DNA from 4 places in the Paenibacillus sp. 2KB_20 genome. Region 4 is predicted to be linked to each of the others. Evidence: riboswitches for the same ligand, from Rfam matches in the RefSeq annotation. Region 4 holds a riboswitch; each other region holds the start of a gene.
What was found. Region 4 has a riboswitch for thiamine pyrophosphate ahead of AB4124_RS05080 (ECF transporter S component). Riboswitches for the same ligand answer to the same signal wherever they lie in the genome.

Region 1: it holds a riboswitch for thiamine pyrophosphate, as region 4 does, so the genes downstream of both, AB4124_RS06610 (ABC transporter substrate-binding protein) here and AB4124_RS05080 (ECF transporter S component) in region 4, are expected to answer to the same signal.
Region 2: it holds a riboswitch for thiamine pyrophosphate, as region 4 does, so the genes downstream of both, tenA (thiaminase II) here and AB4124_RS05080 (ECF transporter S component) in region 4, are expected to answer to the same signal.
Region 3: it holds a riboswitch for thiamine pyrophosphate, as region 4 does, so the genes downstream of both, AB4124_RS19755 (YkoF family thiamine/hydroxymethylpyrimidine-binding protein) here and AB4124_RS05080 (ECF transporter S component) in region 4, are expected to answer to the same signal.

Annotation. Positions count from the first base shown of each region.
Region 1 covers NZ_JBFRHH010000002.1:159,084-163,995, reverse strand. Annotated here, with positions in the region: gene AB4124_RS06620 (ABC transporter permease) at 1-490, opposite strand, end outside; gene AB4124_RS06615 (MTH1187 family thiamine-binding protein) at 487-780, opposite strand; gene AB4124_RS06610 (ABC transporter substrate-binding protein) at 872-1,903, opposite strand; TPP riboswitch at 2,017-2,128, opposite strand; gene AB4124_RS06605 (VOC family protein) at 2,300-2,683, opposite strand; gene AB4124_RS06600 (diguanylate cyclase domain-containing protein) at 2,920-4,458, shown strand; gene AB4124_RS06595 (EAL domain-containing protein) at 4,664-4,912, shown strand, end outside.
Region 2 covers NZ_JBFRHH010000005.1:342,370-347,281, forward strand. Annotated here, with positions in the region: gene thiD (bifunctional hydroxymethylpyrimidine kinase/phosphomethylpyrimidine kinase) at 1-396, opposite strand, end outside; gene thiM (hydroxyethylthiazole kinase) at 393-1,235, opposite strand; gene tenA (thiaminase II) at 1,287-1,973, opposite strand; TPP riboswitch at 2,114-2,217, opposite strand; gene AB4124_RS16105 (VOC family protein) at 2,474-2,974, shown strand; gene AB4124_RS16110 (ABC transporter substrate-binding protein) at 4,385-4,912, opposite strand, start outside.
Region 3 covers NZ_JBFRHH010000007.1:187,210-192,121, reverse strand. Annotated here, with positions in the region: gene AB4124_RS19770 (iron chelate uptake ABC transporter family permease subunit) at 1-189, opposite strand, end outside; gene AB4124_RS19765 (ABC transporter permease) at 179-1,132, opposite strand; gene AB4124_RS19760 (nitroreductase family protein) at 1,659-2,261, shown strand; TPP riboswitch at 2,444-2,546, shown strand; gene AB4124_RS19755 (YkoF family thiamine/hydroxymethylpyrimidine-binding protein) at 2,631-3,236, shown strand; gene AB4124_RS19750 (sporulation protein YjcZ) at 3,308-3,406, opposite strand; gene AB4124_RS19745 (nucleotidyltransferase domain-containing protein) at 3,510-4,208, opposite strand; gene AB4124_RS19740 (class I SAM-dependent methyltransferase) at 4,356-4,912, shown strand, end outside.
Region 4 covers NZ_JBFRHH010000001.1:1,074,663-1,079,574, reverse strand. Annotated here, with positions in the region: gene AB4124_RS05090 (SDR family oxidoreductase) at 341-1,186, shown strand; gene asd (archaetidylserine decarboxylase) at 1,252-2,055, opposite strand; TPP riboswitch at 2,219-2,331, shown strand; gene AB4124_RS05080 (ECF transporter S component) at 2,423-3,052, shown strand; gene AB4124_RS05075 (ABC transporter ATP-binding protein) at 3,045-4,721, shown strand; gene AB4124_RS05070 (energy-coupling factor transporter transmembrane component T family protein) at 4,718-4,912, shown strand, end outside.

The DNA.
Region 1 (4,912 bases), on a different contig from region 4:
AAATTTGCCACGAGGTAGCCCCCGCCATCTGCATATAATTCATCATGGTGCGGTCGGTACGTGCGAGTCCATCCAGGGCCGCAACAGCGACAGGGAAGAAGCAGACCAGCGTAATCACGATAACCTTGGGCAGCATGCCGAAGCCGAACCAAATCATGAGAAGCGGGGCTAGGGCGATTGTCGGCACATTTTGGCTAAGAATAAGAAGCGGATAAAGGGCGGTTTTGAGAAAAGGCACCATGTGCAGTGCCAGCGAGATGATTAGACCGATTGCCGTACCGATTATAAAGCCGATCAGGGTTAATTGCAGGGTGGCCGCTGTATGCTGGAAGAGGCCGGAAGCTCCGGTAACGGCCTCATGCCCGATGGCCGTCGGTGCAGGCAAAATAAAGGGTTCAATGTCGAACACGGATACTGCCGCCTGCCATACCAGCAAAAAGAAGAGAACCGCCACAACGGGCGGCCAAACAGAACTCCACCAGCTTCTCATGGACGGTATTTCTCAGTCAGCTTATCCATACTGATGCCGCTTGGATGATGCGCGATTTTGACCTGGGATATGATGCTGGGACTGCCCGCATTCACCAGCGCCTCGTGCATGCGCTCAACGATCTTGAGCAGCTTGGAGAGCTCTCCCTCCATGGTCGTTTCGAGTGCATGAACCTCGTATTTCACGCCTGATTCCTGAATAACCTTGATCGCTTCATCTACATAAGGGATGCTGTCGGTCCCGTTTGGCGTTCTCGGTATTACTTGAATGCTCAAGAGAGTATTCGCCATATAAACTCATCCTTTCGTGCAAGCTGTATTGTAATGGAAGAGAGGCGGCCTGCTGCAAAGGCCGTCTCTCTTCTTTTATATAGAAATAACCTTATGGCTTCTCCGGTAAAAATTCATTGGTAAATGCGCTGTCAGCGTCAAGTTCCTTCTCCAGCAGCTTGCGCTCAAACATCCAGTCTGCGTACCCCGACCATACTTCGGCTTTCTGTTCGCCCCAGCGGGATGCATCATCCTGATAACGGGGGCTCAGCCATTTCTGGCTAGCTAGAACCAGTTCGGCATCCAGGTCGGGAACAGCCTTCGTCAGCAGGGCTGCCGCATCTTCGGGATGTTGAATCGCATAGTCGTATCCTTTTGAAGTCGCCCGCATGAACGCTTTGACAAGCTCAGGGTCTTCCTGGATCTGCTTCTCGTTCGTTACGATCACCGGTGTGTAATAATCAAGCTGCTTGGAGTAGTCCTTCACATAAATCATGTCAAGCGGCTCATTGCGAAGCTCGGCTTCAATACCCGTCCAAGCATAGAAAATCCAAGCAAAATCAATGTCGCGTTTGACGGCCGTAAAATAATCGGCATCGCCCATATTGACCATATTCACCTTGCTGACATCGGCGCCATCGATCTCCATGATGGACTTCATAACCGCTTCCTCCACAGGCGAGCCCCAGCCGCCATAGGATTTCCCTTCAAAATCGCCTGCCTTCAAGATGCCTTTATCCTTGGGAGCCGCAAAGCCGGATGTATTATGCTGAATGATCGCTGCGATGGAAACGAGCGGTAATCCTTGGGTTCTGGCCAGCGTTACGCCTTCCTGATAGCTGATGCCAAACGGCACATTGCCGGATGCGACCAGCGTGTCCGTTCCGCCTGCTCCCGGCTGGACGATCTGGACATTAAGCCCTTCTTCCTCATAATACCCAAGCTCCTTCGCTGCATACAGGCCGGTGTGATTCGTATTGGCGGACCAATCGAGCATCAGCTGTACGTCACGGAGCTTCCCGGAAGTCTGACTGTCCTCACCTGCGGCGCCTGTCTTCTTGTTCTCTCCGCTTGTACCGCATCCGGACGCAACCATCAGCAGGACGCAAGCGAGAAGCAGCGGAATCCATCTTCCCTTCTTCATCGTTTCTTCTCTCCTTTGAATTCTCTTTCTATTACCTCGCAACTCCACAAAAAAAACGCCCTGATGATATCAGGACGCATGACGGCGTAAGTGTATACCACGGCAAATAAAAGCTGCCGCAAACATGGGCTTCCTACGCTGGCATTACCCAGATCAGGTGTAAGGGTCAGTATCATATCGGATACACTCTCAGCCGGCCAAATTCCAGCTCCCCCGGTATTTATGAAGTTTCGATCATTACATCCGCTATTATAGTCCTAACACAGCAGACCTGTCTAGTTCGAAGAGGCGCGAACGTGACAGGTCTTTGTTAGAACACTAATGCAATGGGAGAATTAATTGATGCTATGAACCTTTCACAAGATAAAGTATTTGAATACGGCTTCTACGCAGAGGTTAGCGCTGGAAAAACTCAATCCATTCTCCTTCGGGACCGTGCACGAAGAAATAGCGGTACCCGTTCGGAAGCGTCATGATTTCCTCGTCCAAGTGAGGAACGTCAAGTCCCTGCACACGGGCATATTCCTCTTCAATGTTATCCGTGCTGACTGCAAAATGATGTACAGTTCCTTCCGAAGGAAGCGTGTCGCTGTATCCCTGAATAAGCTCGACTTCCGTCTCGTTGCTGCCGTTAAATCCTAGGAACGCCAGCTGGATGACGCCATTGGTATGGGTCAGGCGATCCTTCAATTCAAGTCCAACTACGGATGTATAGAAGGCGATTGTAGCTTCAAGGTCCCGGACAACAATACCAACATGATCCAATCGTTTCTGTGACATGGTTCAACACCCCTTCCGATTCATATAAGATATGACTGAAATATTATCATATAATTCCTATACGTCAAGTGGGTGTTATGTTGTTCGTGCACGGACTAATAAGATGATTTTTCTTTCATTTCCTCATCTTTACTTTTGGGTGGGCAAAAAGTATCATGAGAAATAGATATGTTAATTCAAAAGACCTAACACACTTAAAGTGAACCAGCTTACCTTTTGGCCGAGGAGGAATGCTTATGAGTCCAACTCCAGCAGATCATCTGTGGATTCGACTCGCCATAATATATGCATTCATTCAGATAATGATCGCTCTGTGGATGCCTGATGCTTTATCGCTTCAGCGTGTACTAGTCATTATTTCTCCTGCAGCCGCTTCCGTTTATTTAATGCGGATCCGTCGGCGTTATGAGGTTCATCTTCGCAGGTTTTGGCTTATTGTGAGTCTCGGATTGATGGGGGAGGCAGTGGCCCGAACCCTCCACGCATGCAATATCTGGTTTGGAAAAGAGAGCGCTTTCCTGTCAGTTCTAACCCATTTGTTCTGGGGGCTCGAACTTATCCTGTTCGCAAGTTCTCTCATTTATTTATTCCGGCATGTTCAGGGTTCGTTTCGGGGGCTGCGGTTTATGCTGGATATCGTGATTGTTGGCATAGCGGTCATGACGGTAGGATGGGAATATTTCATCAAGCCTGAGCTTCAGGGTCTGGCCCATGAGACAGTATGGGGAAACCTTTGGGTGGACATGCTGTATCCACTGTGCGCAATGGTACTTATTTTTTTTACAATGGTGTTGTATTTTAATACCGGACAGTTAAGGAAATGGGCGGCCATCCTGTTATGTCTTGGCGGAAGTACATTTATTGCCGGAGATGTTCTGTACATCTATCTCGTTGATCTTTTGGATATCGAGGTTCGCTCTTACCTGTATCCACTCTATACGTTATCGGTATTTTTCATTAGTTTCGCAGGCGGACATTCCGCTCCTGATACCCGTAATCCATCTGTTGGCGAGCGGGAGCCTCGTTCAACCGGAAACCTGATCGTAAGGTACCTGCTTCCCTACAGTGTGCTCGGCGGGATGTTTGCCCTTATGGCGCAGCATTTTGGAGGGTGGACTGGACTGTTTACCGGCCTTTCCCTGTGCGTTATCCTGATCCTATTCCGGCAGATTTTGATCCAGTTCGAGAACGACCGCTTGTTGGATCGACTGCATGAAAGTCTGATACAGAGTGAATCCCTGGCACATCGCGATGATCTTACGGGTCTGTATAATCGTCGTTATTTTAATGCAAGGCTGTCAAGTTCGCTGAAGGAGGCGGACCGCACAGGTTCCCGTGTAGGCTTGCTGTATATGGATATGAACCGTTTCAAACGAGTCAATGACCGATACGGCCACCGTGCCGGCGATTTGTTGATACGAAAGGTTGCAGACCGGCTTCAATCACTCGAATCCAAGGGAGTTTTGGTTTCCCGTTTAGGTGGAGACGAATTCACCGTCATGATCCATCCAGCAGGCGATGATCAGGAGCTGATCTGGATGGCGGAGGAGATCTGGACGATGCTTAGTGAGCCGTACGAGCTGGAAGGGCATGAGGTCCGAACCACGCCGAGTATCGGTATTGCGGTTTATCCAGATCATGCCAGAAATGACCAGGAGCTGATTGGTCGTGCGGATGCAGCGATGTATGCGGCGAAGGAACGGAACGCCCCCTGGCATTTTGATGTAGAGCGGACGATGCTGCTGCAGCTTTTGGATCAAAAGGTGAGTAGATGAATGTATGACCATAGTATCGACAATAGGTTGTTAAAAGCAATATAAGTCGATTTTTGTAGAATTTGGAGCAATCATTGCACGAATCTTGCGCATTTCTCTTAAAATAGGTCATAACTTCGATATAAAATCCATAAAATGCAAAGAAATCATATTCAAAATGCCGATAAGAAGCATAGTGAGAGCTAGCTTGCCAAGGAGGACGAACATGATTTGCGACAATTGCAGCACCTTTGAACCGATTGAGGACCAGGGGACCATTCATATGAAGCCTGCAAGTGGTGAGCTTATTCAGTTGCTGGCAGTGAACGGCTACACGGTACAAGAGAACAATGAGGGTTGTGCTGTGAACTACAAGGTACGTGCGGACCTGATCTCTATGATGAAGTGTCTGCAGCCCCTTCCGCTGAAGATTCGTCAAGAGCTGTCCTTCTGTGTTACCGGTGGAGAAGCTCCG
Region 2 (4,912 bases), on a different contig from region 4:
CAAGTCTTCTCTTAAAGCCTGCACCGCTTCGCTTTGCAGCAGCTCCGCTCCGCCCTTGGCAATCATCACGGGATCGACAACGACCTTCCCCCAGCCGAATGCCCGAATCCGGTCAGCAACCAGCCGAATGACCTCGGCGTTGAACAGCATGCCCGTCTTCAATGCATCTACTCCGAGGTCTGAGCCAACCGCTTCCATCTGCTCGGCTGCTGCCTCTGGGGGAAGCGGATATACGCCGTGAACCCCCAAGGTATTCTGCACCGTGATCGCGGTAATCGCCGACATGCCGTATACGCCGAGCTCCTGGAAGGTTTTCAGATCGGCCTGAATGCCGGCGCCGCCGCCGCTGTCGGACCCGGCAATCGTCAGTGCCCGGGGCACGCGAGTCTTGCTCATCGTGCGCCACCGGCGGCAGCCGTTCCCGCTTCCCGGACAGCGGCATATCCCGCCAACGAGCCTGGATGAAGTTTTGCCAGCTCATCCAGGAAAGCAATCTGGAAGCTTCCCGGTCCTTGGTCCGCCGTGCATTCCGCAGCTCTCGCCGCCGCGGCCCCGTAGAAGGCCAGACCCGCCGTACCCGCAAGCAGCAGGTCTGCTTCCACTGCCGCAAAGGCACCCAGCACCGAGGTCAGCAGGCACCCTGCGCCGGTGACCTTCGTGAGCAGAGCATTCCCGCCGGTTATGATACGCACTTCGGTTCCATCGGTAATCACGTCCTCTTCACCGGTAATGGCCATGATTGTGCCTAATTCGCGGGCAGCCCGCACAGCCAGCTCTAGATGATTGCTGCCTGCGCTATTGCCAGCGTCTACGCCTTTGATCTCGCGCGCCTCCCCGACAAGGTGAGCGACTTCAGCCGCATTCCCGCGCACGAGCGAAACCTTCACCTCGCTTAGGATCCGCAATGCCGACTCCGTCCGAAAACGGGTCGCTCCCGCACCGACCGGGTCCAGCAAGACCGGGACGCCATGTGCATTCGCCGATTGTCCGGTGATGATCATCGCATCCACCAGCTCGCGGTTCAGCGTGCCGATGTTCAGCACGAGCGCGCCCGCTATGGCGGCCATATCCGCCACTTCCTCCGGCGCGTAAGCCATGACCGGCGACGCGCCCAGCGCGTACAAGCCGTTAGCCGTAAAATTCGTAACCACCACGTTTGTCATATTGTGAACGAGGGGGCTCGTCTGCTGTACCTTCGTTAAAAGCGCCGAAACCTCTTTTTCCCATGCATGCATATGAATCGCCTCTCTTATCTATATTGGAATTTATGTGCTTATTATGACTCCTTACAGCACCGCAGCCTGCAGCGGCACCGGCCATTCCTCCTGCTTATATGCCATATCCCAGAACATATACTCCAGCTGGCAGCTCAGCATGAAATGCTCCTTCATCCGTTCCCGCTCGGCTGCCGTCGCGCGCTCTGCCCATTCATCGACACGTTTGCAGAACTTGGCTGTCGCGTCTTCCCCACGGTTGCCATAGAAATTAATCCAGTCATAGAACGGATGGGATTCATCCGGCTTCACTTCATCCAGCAGCTTGCAGCCAATCTCCAGGTACGTCCACGGGCAAGGAAGTAGTACGGCCATAATCTCGCCTAGACTGCCCTCGTGCGCCACTGTCAGCATATGACGGATATAATGATGCGCGGACGGAGCCAGTGGATACCCTTGAAGCTCTTCGTAGGTCACCCCCGCGGCTGCGCACAAATTCTGATGCGGGTGCACCTCGCTGTGCAGGATGAATGATATCTGTTCGTTAAAGGTGGCGATCTCTTCCCTGCTGGTCGATTTGGATATGGCGATTCCGTAGATCCGCATGTAGGCGTTCAAATACTCAAAATCCTGCTTCACATAGTGAATCAGCTGTTCCCGCGCCAGGTTCCCCCCGGCAATGCCTTTTACGAAGGGATGATCGAAGATTGCTTGAAAAATTCCTTCCGCCTGCTGACGGAGCTCTTGCGTGAAACTCATTGTTGTCCCACCTCCAACATATTGAAGAGCAGGAAGTCCATAAGACACGACTTTCCAGGCAACGCTAAAAAGCCGCCCCCGAAAACTGGAGCGGCTTCGTCAACAAGCCCGAGTGCGCCAAAAAACGCACCGAGACCTCATATACGAAGGCTCCACTTTCCTACGCTAGTACGAACTAGATCAGGTTCAAAGGGTCCAAGATATACTCTTGTCTCAGCCGCCAACGGCTCCCCTAGTGGACTTCCTATTCTTTTGTCTAATACTGTACATAGGTTTATGGATGCTGTCAAATGTTAACTGTTCGTGGGCGGAGCCCACGCTCGAACCCTCCCATACCCGGGTGATCATGATGTTTTTCGGTGGCTGAGGTTATTCGCAAAAAACGCCGGCGGCCGAAACTTGTCACGGGAACACTGACGTTTGGTTGTCATGTATTCCCCAACATAGTGAGTACATAAGAGTTATGCAAATAAATGAAGTTTAAAGGAGCGAGCGTATTTATGACGAACCCATCGAAAGCGGTTAAGCCCATTCCGGACGGCTACACCTCCGTGACACCATGGATCATCTCAAGAAACTCCGCAGCGCTGATCGATTTACTGCAGCGGGCTTTTCGAGCTGAAGAGTTAGCGCGCGTCTATGTTGGTGATGGTATCATCGGCCATGCCGAGGTCCGAATCGGGGATGCCGTCGTCATGATGTTTGACGCGAAACCGGAATGGCCGGATAGCCCGGCATACCTCCGTTTATATGTTGAGGATTGCGAAGATGTGTATCAGCAAGCGCTGGCCGCAGGAGCCGTCTCGGTGACGGAGCCAACGAGCTTGTTCTTCGGCGACAAGGTGGGACGGGTACGGGACCCGTTCGGCAACTTATGGTGGGTACAGACACGAATGGAGGACCTCACTCCGGAAGAAGTGGAACAGCGTGCCCAAGACCCGGAATACATCAAAGCGATGACCTATGTTGCCGGTGCGGAGATTGTGGTGAAGATTTCGTAAAATATGAAGTGAAGCAATAGCAGTATAACAGGAGGGCACGGATGGACTCGGTGTCTAGGGGTATGCATGGATGGCTCGGATTATAATCGATGTTGGGGCCGGCGGGAACTCAGAGTAGCTATGGTTTAGAGGTAGAAACCGGGGTAACACAGCGTGTATAGCTGAGGCTGCTGCTGGTATTGGTGCTACTGGTTCTTGGTGCTACTGCTGGTCTTGGCTACTGATGATCTACTGGACTTGGTACTACTCCTCGAGCGTAACGGACTGAGGATACGTTATTTGGCTGAGTAGGTGTGATTTTGGATAGTTATCGGACACCAGGTACGCTATTTATAAAATATGATGGCAAATGGGCCGGTAATTGTGGTAATAAGGGATCCTGTGTCCGTTAGATTTAAAAATCGGGGGCAATTTGAGAAATAAGGGATCTGGAGTCCGTTGATAGGTGGTCTTATCGCTACTGCTGGTCTGAGTGCTACTGCTGATCTTGGCTACTACTGATCTTGGTGCTACTACTGGTATTGGTGCTGCTGATGGCTTGGTGCTACTTGCTGGTCTTGTTACTACTGCTGGTCTTGGCGCTACTTGCTGGTCTTGGCTACTGATGATCTACTGGACTTGGTACTACTCCTCGAGCGTAACGGACTGAGGATACGTTATTTGGCTGAGAAGGTGTGATTTTGGATAGTTATCGGACACCAGGTACGTTATTCATAGAATATGATGGCAAATGGGCCGGTAATTGTGGTAAAAAGGGATCCTGTGTCCGTTAGATTTAAAAATCGGGGGCAATTTGAGAAATAAGGGATCTGGAGTCCGTTGACAGGTGGTCTTATCGCTACTGCTGGTCTGAGTGCTACTATTGATCTTGTTGCTACCTGCTGGCTTGGTGCTACTTGCTGGTTTTGGCTACTACTGATCTTGGTGCTACTACTGGTATTGGTGCTGCTGCTGATCTTGGTGCTACTTGCTGGTCTTGGCTACTGATGATCTACTGGACTTCGTGCTACTCCTTGAGCGTAATGGACTGAGGATACGTTATTTGGCTGAGTAGGTGCTATTTATGAGAGTTAACGGACACCAGGTACGTTATTCATTGAATATGATAGCAAATAGGCTGGTAATTATGGTAATAAGGGATTCTGTGTCCGTTAGATTTAAAAATCGGGGGCAATTTGAGAAATAAGGGATCCGGAGTCCGATAACAGTCAGGGGCAGCGGCACGAAGTAGGGGACTTGGTTAAGCTGTGCTGGCGTGCGGTGTGGCATACCTTATAGCGGCAGTACTGGCGATGCTGTGATGCTAAAAAAGGAGGCATCCCTCAAGATCTGAGATCTTTTGGGATGCCTCCTTTTTTAGCTTTCACTTAGCATCATCCGTTATACGATAATACTAGGCTGCAGCATTCATTACTGAATGCCGTAAAACTCCTGCAGCTGGTCAATCATCAGATTGGCCGCCAGGATGCCGCCTGCTGTATTCCAGATTGCATCATCCACTTTGTGGGCTTGGCCGTTCTTGACGACGTTCAGGTTTTTCCATAATGGATCGTTGATCCATTCCTGCTCGGTTTGGTTGGCGCCGCCATCCCCGGTTTCATAAGTGAAGTAGAAGAGTCTGTCGGCATCTGCCTCAGGCAAACGTTCCTTCGTGATCTCGTCAACGAAATCGTCCTTGGCGTTCTTGGTCATGTCGTTGCGGGCGATGCCGATTTTATCGAAAATGACGCCCGAGAACGTATTGGTATGGTACACGCGCGTCTTGCCAGCCATGAAACGGACCACGGAAACGGTCTCGTCCAGCTTGCTTCCGGCCTTCTCTTTGAAATCCTGAATCCGCTTGTCGTATGCAGCCAATAGCTCCTCGCCTTCGGATACCTTGTTCAGCGCCTTGGCATACAGTTCAAAATTGTTCTGCCACTCGCCGCGAAGATCCTC
Region 3 (4,912 bases), on a different contig from region 4:
ATTCGTGACCGTTTGAAACACCGTGGTAGACAGAGCGATCGCTCCGCCGGTCAGAATGATGGCAAGCACCTTCTTGATTCTTCTTGGAAGCGCGTAATCCCAATTGCCGCCAAGATCAATGAACAGAAAGACTGCCACCAGGATGATTGCCGCTGCGGCCAACAGGCCGAGTTTGGCTTTATAAGTCATAAGCCTTTCTCCTCATCAGTAAGAAAATGAATATACCGCTTCCGAGTACGCCCACGGTTAGACTAATCGGAATTTCATAGGGATAAATAATGATCCGGCCCAGGATGTCACAGAACAGTACGAACCCGGCCCCCAGAAGCGCGGTATGCGAAAGGCTTTTTTTCAAGTGGTCTCCTAAGTACAAACTGACAATATTAGGTATGATCAGACCAAGAAACGGAATCACGCCGACCGTCAGCACAACAGATGCCGTAACCAGCGCCACGATGACCAATCCCAGATTCACAACTCTCCGGTAGTGAAGACCCAGGTTGGTTGCAAACTCCTCTCCCATTCCGGCCACCGTAAACTTGTTGGCGAACAGATACGCCAGAATCAAAAGCGGGATACTAATATAGAGCATTTCATACTGGCCCTTCATGATCATGGAAAAATCACCCTGAAGCCATGCGGACATATTCTGAATAAGATCATATTTGTATGCAAAGAAGGTGGCTATCGAACTCACGATATTACCAAACATCAGCCCTACGAGCGGGATGAAGATCGCATCCTTGAACTTAATCCGATCCAGTATCTTCATGAAGATAAAGGTTCCTGCCAGAGCGAATACAAATGCCACGAGCATTTTGATAAGCGGACCGCTTGTCGTGAAGACGAGCATGGCTACCAAAATCCCCAGTCTGGCAGAGTCCATCGTACCTGCCGTGGTCGGCGATACAAACTTATTGCGGCTGAGCTGCTGCATGATCAATCCGCAGATACTCATGCTGACACCCGCCAATATAAGACTGACAAGCCTAGGAATCCGGCTTACAAGCATAATATGCTGTTGTTGTTCTGTCATCGAGAACAGTTGCAGTGGAGAGATATCTTTAACTCCAATAAATAATGAGATTATCGAGAGTACCACAACGGCTGCAAATAAGTATCTAATCTTCATGGCTCTTCCTTCTATGCGTATGTCTCTAAAATATCCGGGATCTCGCAATTTCCAACGCCATTCTCATTGAGATTGATTATCAATCGCGCTCTGATATGCATTATATCATCCTCATTCTGGCTCGACAAGTGTAATTGAGAATCAAAATCAATTAATTTGTTCATACTTGTATATTTTGTTCATGAATTGTTCATAATATGAAGTTTCGAGAAGACATAGCTAATATCCTCAGGTAGGAAGCACTCCTTTCGTTTAAACCTCCATATAATGAAGCTTCTCAAAAAGCCAAACGGATTCAATTCATATTTAATAGATAAGGGAAATTATATTTAATCAAAAGTCGTTGACAATTACTCTAAGTTATATTAATATACTAACATAAATATTATTCCTAACTAAACGTAAGTTAATATGGAATGATAATTAAAAATATTGCTAAATAAGCAACATGCATATTTGCTTGAAGTAAAGGACATCTTCTTATCAGGCGTATGCAAATTCGATTACACCAGGAGGTTTTTTTTCAATGTCTAAAGATTTTTCAACTGCACTCAAAAGTCGCCGTTCTTATTATGGGATTAGCAAAGAATCCGTTATCTCGGACGAGCGTATTCAGGAAATCGTAAACGAAGCGGTTAAGTATACCCCGTCTTCTTTCAACTCTCAAAGTGCACGCGTCGTTGTATTGCTTGGCGAACAGCATGATAAACTGTGGAACATCACGGAAGGCATCCTGAAGGAAGTCGTTGGCGATGAAGAAGCATTCAAATCCACTGCCGAAAAAATGGGTGCATTCCGCGCTGGTTACGGTACGGTATTGTTCTTCGAGGACAACAACGTCATTGCCGGGCTGCAACAGAACTTTGCCGCTTATGCCGACAACTTCCCGATTTGGTCCAACCAATCCAACGGCATGCTGCAATTTGTAGTATGGACATCCCTTGAAGCAGAAGGTCTGGGTGCATCCCTGCAGCACTACAACCCGCTGATCGACGAAAAAGTAAAATCCGAATGGAACATCCCGGAAAGCTGGAAGCTGCTTGCTCAAATGCCTTTCGGTAAGCCGGTTGCTGAACCAGGCGAGAAAGAATTTGCACCGCTTGAAGATCGCGTAAAAGTATACAACTAATTAAATAGATGAAAAAAGGCCGCCTCCCTAAGTTCCCGCAACTTGGATAGGCGGTCCTTTTATAATGGGCAAAGATTGAAAAACCGATCACTAAGCGATACAATTAGTCAAGTAAGAACCCTCGAACTTCTAAGATAACAGAAGCTCCGGGCAAACTTGCGATAACCAACTACATAGGTTGTTGGCTGTACTAGGGGTGCCATGTGCTGAGAGACGGCGGTTTGCCGTTAACCCTTAACACCCGATCTAGGTCATACTAGCGTGGGGAAGTGTAGCATTTATGTTTATTTCTTTTCGTAGGCATAACTGCACTTTCTTCACGGGGTGCGGTTTTTTTGCGTGGACTTATATCATGGGGAGGAAATAACAATGAATGAGCTTGTGTGCGGAACCAGTCGGATCGTCGGGTGCCGGTTCTCGGTATTTCCCATGACGGACCGGTTTGTGGAGGTCATCATGGGCGCACTACATTCCGTGGATACGGGGAAGGTATGGATTCAGACAGATGATGTGAGCACCTGTATTCGTGGACGTGCAGAGCATGTCTTTGATGTGACAAGGGCGATATTCGCCTATGCTGCAGCGAGTGGCGTGCATACCGTTTTTAATGGTACTTATTCCATCGGTTGCCCCGGAGATACGGACGCCGATGTATATATGACCGAGGATTCGACTCTCTTAAACAACGACATCGGGGAACATGCCGATATTGAGACTGCTTGCCAATTCGCTCTTTACCCCATGGGTACCGATGACTACATGGATGTCATCTACGGTGAAGTTAATCGTACGAAGGCAGCCGGGACATTCGCCGGAAGCGTTCATTACGCCAGCCGATTGGATGGGTCACTGGCCCAGGTGTTTGGATCCCTTGAAGAGGCTTTTTTACATGCGATTCAATCCGACAGCAGCCATTTGGTCATGACTGCGGTTGTATCCGCACACAGCCCTTCGGTCAAAGCCGCATCGAATTGAGCCTCATCGAGGCATACAAAAGCCCGGCAAGCGCCGGGCTTCCTGTCACTACTGCCAAGAATCTTGACGGTTTAAACCCAAGCACTCAAGATAATTACGAGCAGGATAAAGAGAACCAAAATAATTCCTACTGAATTGTTCCATCCACCGCCGCCATATACTCCGCTCATGAAGATCCCCTCCTGGATTTAAAGAATGACGTGATGTAATCACGCTATTATAGTATTTCCCGTCTCGTGCTAGTGTCACGGCTAATGTACCCCTCTTTTTATTCTATTCCTCATAACCAATGAGAAGCTTGCCTCCGTACGGATGGAGCATTTCCTCGGTGAATGCCATAAGAACTGAAGGATCATCCTGGCGATACATCGCCGTGAGCGCTGCTTCCAATCGTTCTCCCAAGATCGAGTCATAGCGGTTGAACAGACGGAACAGCGTTTTCCCTTCACCCGTCCACTCCCGGTTCACCCTAAGTACAAAATCACAGAGAATCGCCGCTATTTTGTGCACCGTAAACCACTTTTCGGCATCCCTTCGGGGACTCTGCAAATCCAGCAGGTACTCGGTTAGCATATAACGGTATTCGTTAATGTCGGTTAGCGTCAAGGGCATGGGTCCGTAATTCAAGTCGCTTCGGGCTTCCGCCTGCACCTCTTCCCCCTCAGGCAGCGCGTGCAGCACCGTCCCTTCTACGACCATCCGCTGCAATGAAGGATTCGCCGCGATCACTCCCTCATCGAAATATTCGCGGTAGGAGGATAAAGACAATATAAATATTTCCGCGATCCACCCATGTGCCTCTATCGTCTTCCTGCTGAAATCATGACCATCCCGTTCAATGACTATGAGGTCCAAATCGGATTGTTCATTATGTTCACCTCTGCTCGCGCTGCCGCCAAGCACAGCAAGCAAACAGTTGGGATAATCGTATTGTATGATGCGTTCCGCTGCCTCTACCGGTTCCATCCTCATGACGTTTCCTCCAGTATAATTCTGATCCTCCCGAAAAAAGGGCTCAAAATATCTAATTCAGCTAAAACCCTAAACGTACCTGAATCATATGGTAAATAAATAAACGATTACCCTCATGTTGATGACAAGGAAGAAGGGATAGATGAGATGAACTATATTCATATGCTCTCCAAATTAGGTATGGGCAGTGCCCACCCGGGAGGATTCGAGGCAACCCTCCGAATGCTGAAGAATTATCCCATTCAACCGGGCAGCCGCATTTTGGAGGTCGGGTGTGGAACGGGCAGAACTGCATGCCATCTTTCGGAGATGGGGTATCAAGTAACAGCCATTGACCTGAACGAAAATATGATCAAAAAAGCCCGTGCAAGAGCCGAAGCGATGGAAATCGACGTGCAGTTCCAACAAGCGGATGTATGCGCATTGCCTTTCGAGGACAACCAATTCGACCTAATCATGGCCGAATCCGTTACCGTATTTACGGATACTACGAAATCACTGCCCGAATATTATCGCGTTCTGGATCATGGGGGCGTCCTGCAGGACAGAGAATTGCTGCTTGATAAACCCATGCCGGAGGCAAAACTTCAGGAACTGCTCGAATTCTTCGGAATTCCTAATCTCATGATGAGGGAAGAATGGGCGGACTCCCTCTTGGCTTGCGGGTTTAAACAGGAAGAAGTTCTGGAGTACAACCACTTCAA
Region 4 (4,912 bases):
GTTTCTTCAGTCGTGGTGGCTGCGCTATTTTCAGAAATCGCTTGCGCCGTATGAAGACAACGACTCAAGATCATCAGGATGTATGGTTTTAAATGAGACCTGGCCTACATACGGGTGACGTTGAATCCCGTTATCATATACGCTTTTCTCTGGATGAACGCAAAAGGGAGCTAAATGGCTCCCTTTTTTCGATATGTTTTTAGGGTCCGCGCAAAGTATTTGGAATAATAAAGCGTTGAAGGCAGGGTTTAAGAAAAATGGCCCGGGCAGGCATTTCGAATAACGGAAGGGTGATGGGTGTGATGGAGAGAGTGGCATTGGCCGAGCAAGCGGTGATCCGGTGGTAACGGCGGGAGCAGGAAAGGTTGCGCTGATCACGGGCGCGTCGAGCGGGTTCGGACTGCACATCAGCTTGGAGCTGGCAAAAGCAGGTTATGACGTGGCAGCGGGTCTGCGCAGGCCGGAGACGGCTGCAGAACTGTTGGCCCGAGCCGAACAAGCCGATGTTGCCAAGCGTATTCACGTATTCCAGCTGGATATCTGCATCGAGGAACAAGTCAAGGCCGCTGCCTTGGAGTTGGAGCAGAGGTATGGCCGGTTGGACGTGCTGGTTAACAATGCCGGGGAAGCGGTAGGCGGCATGGTGGAGGAAGTGCCGCTCAGCGGCTGGCGAAAGCAGATGGAGACGAATTTTTTCGGGACCGTATCGGTGACACAGCATATGCTGCCGCTGCTCCGGCGAACCGGAAAATCCAAAATCATTCTCATGAGCAGCGTGGTCGGATTTCCGGGTTATGGACCCTATGCGTCCTCCAAATTTGCGCTGGAAGGGTTTGGCGAAAGCCTGTCCATGGAAGTGATGCCCTTTGGCATTGATGTCGTGCTGATCCAGCCTGGTGCCTATGGTACGCCGATCTGGAACAAAAGCTTTGGGGAGCTTACGGTGAAGGAAGGATCACCCTACAGCGGTCTGCTGAAGGGCGTGCTGGACTATTCCGAGCGGACAGCCAGGGGAAGCGGGGATCCGCAGGAGGTAGCCAGGCTTGTGGCAAAAATTGCGTCCATGGCTAAGCCCAGGTTCCGCTATATGCTGCCCCGAGGCACGCGGGCGACCGCATGGATCAAGGGCGTACTGCCGGATCGGCTGTTTCAGCGGATCATTTATCGGATGCTGGGTCGGCGTTAATCATTCATGCAGCCAATGATTTATGGCCTTAACTTGTCATGCGATGTTTGGTAAGGTAGATGGAATCACCCTTTTCTGGCTGGGGACGGGTGAAGCAAACCGAGCAGTTCTCCCATCTTCACCTTGGAGCCGGGTTCTAGGTCACCTCGAGGGGTAAACGTGCCGTTCTCCGTCAAAAGTACAACTGTAGAGCCGAATTCAAAGTACGCGAGTTCATCGCCGATTTCGTATTTCTTCACGTTCTCGTCAGCATAACGGATGCTGCTTACGTTCATGGCTCCGACCTTCACGACGGCAACTTCGCCGAACTCATGCGCAATATAGGTAATGAGGCGCTCATTGCGGCTGAGCACATTCCGGATATGGGTCATCGCAAAATCGTTCACGGGGTAAACGCGTCCCTTCAAATGCTCGCTTTCCGCCTGAACACCGGTTACCGGGGAATGAATGCGATGATAGTCGGTCGGGCTTAAATACAATACAAATGCATAACCGTGGATGTAGTTTTCCATTCTCGGTGATTTCGCGAGCAGCTCGCTCAAGGTATAATCCTGTCCCTTAACGCTCAGAATGGTACCGGCGTTGACGACGCCCATTGCCGAAATTGTGGCATCGACTGGGCTTACCATGGCGTCGGCGGTGTCATCTATGGCGCGGAGGCCTATTTTTAACCGGCGGGAAAAGAACTCGTTCAGTGAGCGGTATTCGTTGATTTCTTTCTCCGCTTCGTGCGCCGGAATTTGATAAATTCGTATGAATGCAGGTATTAGATGACGGCTCAGCCGGCTGTGGGAACAATGCCCCATGATTCGGGACAGCCACTTGCGGGAAGACAGCTCAGTCATCAGACGCAGCAATTGTTTAGCCATGTCATTCTCCTTTGTGCATAGGTGTCAGCAATAAACGTTGGTGGAAAAGCCAATCACTCTGATATTGACATAGAATGAGATGGAAATCAATAAATAGCCATTTTTGAAAAAAGGTTCTTGCTTATTCCGGAGTGAATGTGTATTTTAAAGTTAACATAAAACCGAATAGGAATACGGGGGCTTGAGTGAATCAGGCTGAGATTGCAGCTGCTATCCGCTGTTGACCGTTAATCTGAACTGGGTAATGCCAGCGTAGAGAATATCCGACCCTGCCTACATAGGGCCTATTTTTCCGTCTGCGCGTTTTTCCAGACGGTTTTTTGTTGTGTTTACACAAAAATAGAGGTGGAGAGGGGAATGTGTTATTATGGGAACGTCTGTGCAAGAGAAGTTGGGGGTTCAGCCCCGAAAAGGACTGCGGTTAAGCGATATTTTGGTTACGGTACTGGTATCACTGGTGCTTGGCGTCATTTATCACTTCTGGGGTTCGGTTTACAATCTATTAAAACCGCTGTTCTTTGAAGCGGATGAGTTGTTATACGGCATGTGGTTCGCTGCAGCCACGCTTGCTTACTTGTTGATCCGGAAGCCGGGAGTGGCCATTATCGCGGAAGTGGCGGCGGCCCACGTAGAAGTGCTGTTTGGGAGCGGCTGGGGATTGACCCTACTGTTGTATGGCGTCATTCAAGGACTGGGGGCTGAATTGGTATTCGCGGCGTTCCGTTATCGGAGCACCTCAGCGTGGACGCTGGCGATTGCCGGTGCCGGCGCAGCCATCGGCTCGATGATCATGGACTTCTATTACAGCTATACGGATGACCTGCAGACGTGGATGTTCCTCGCTAAATACGGTATGCGGGTACTTAGCGGCGCCGTCATTGCAGGCCTTCTTATGCTCCTGCTGGCTAAAGCGCTTGACCGTACGGGCGTGACATCACTGCTCCGTCCTGCGTCGAAGAAGGATTACGAAGCACTGGATGATCCGCGCCATGTCTAATGCCACGGTTAGCCCGGTTCCGGCTCAGTCTGTTGAGATGCTTCCGGAACCGGCCGTGTATGTGGAGGGATTGCGCCTGAAGTATCCGGGCGAGGAGCAATTGATGTTCAAAGACCTCTCCTTCTCGGCTGTCCGCGGGGAGAAGGTGCTGCTGCTCGGTCCGAGCGGCTGTGGCAAATCTACGCTGCTGCAGGTGCTTAGCGGGATGATTCCCCGCGCGACGGAGGTGCCGATGAAATGCGGGGCCCAGCTGATTCCACGCTCTTGGGGTTATGTATTTCAAGATCCGGATACCCAGTTCTGTATGCCGTACGTGGATGAAGAGCTGGCTTTCGTACTGGAAAATCTAAGTGTCCCCCACGACAAGATGAAGGAGCGGATGCAGGCGGCCCTGCGCGAGGTGGGGCTTGATCTTGAGGAGCTCCATATGCCGATCGGGCATCTGTCTCAAGGCATGAAGCAGCGACTTGCGCTGGCATCGGCTCTGCTGCTGGAGCCGGAAGTGCTGTTCCTTGACGAGCCGTCTGCGCTGCTCGACCCGGAAGGCAGGGAGCAAATCTGGTCCGCGGTGAAGGCCGTTTCGGAAGGGCGTACGCTGATCATCGTGGAGCACCGGATTGAAGAAATGGCCCAATATGTGGATCGTGTCGTGCTGTTCAGCCCGGATGGGGTAATTCTGGGCGAAGGTCCCCCAGCAGCGATATTCGCTGAATACGAGAAGGAACTCCAAGCCTATGGAATCTGGTATCCCGGCGTATGGGAGGATTATGCGCAGACCCGGGCGGGCAGAGAGTTGTTTGCTCTGGTCGACGTGTTTGGCGATGAGTCGGGTAATCTTGTACATGAGGCTGCTCCGACGTACGCTCAGCGTGGGGAGCCTGTTATTCAACTGGCGGATTTCAGAGGGCTCCGATGGGATAAACCCGTTATCGCTCTCCCTTCTGCGGAGGTGGTTCCGGGACAATTCATTTCGGTGGTAGGGCCGAACGGAGCAGGCAAAAGCTCGCTGCTGTTAAGTTTGATGGGGCTGCTGCGCTCCGAAGGGACCTATGTGCTTTGCGGGGAAGAGGTCATTCAGGGCAAGCGCCGAAAGGTGCGAAAGAAGAGAGAGCAGCAGCTGCGCCAAATCGGATTCGTGTTTCAGAATCCGGAGCTTCAATTCCTGACGGAGCGCATCGGTGATGAGGTGGTTTACTCGCTGCTGGTGGATCATGTGCCGCCGGAGGAAGCGAAGGTGCAGGCCGACCGCTGTCTTGAACGCTTTGGACTGAAGGGCATGGAGGCTAGGCATCCGTACCAGCTGTCGACAGGCCAAAAGCGCCGCTTGAGCGTGGCTACGGCCATGGCAAGACAGCCATCCGTCCTTCTCCTGGATGAGCCAACCTTCGGACAGGATGCGCGGAATACGTTCGCGATTCTGGAGATGTGCGAGCAGCTGCGCCGCGCGGGAACCGCCATTCTCATGGTGACGCATGAAATGGAGATCGCGCAGCGGGTTGCCACGCATATATGGGAAATCCGGGAGGGACAGCTGACTTCGAGCATGCCTTCCCCGCGCTGGTCTGGCAGGATTGCATCCGAGCAGGCGGCTAAGAGAGTAAACGGCGCTGCCGATCCTCGGGGCACCTTAGCCGCGGCCGATCATCGCCTCACGGGGGTGAACGCATGAATATATGGAACCCCGTGCGGATCACTTGGCTGCACCGGGCGAATCCGGTGGTGAAGCTGGGACTGATCTGTGTGCTGTTTTTCATGACGGTGTTAACCCATGATCTTGATTTTGTTTTGTATCAGGCGCTTATCTTTATGGTCTGTCTGGTGGTGCTCAGCGGGGTGAAGCCGTGGAAAATGCTGTTGTTC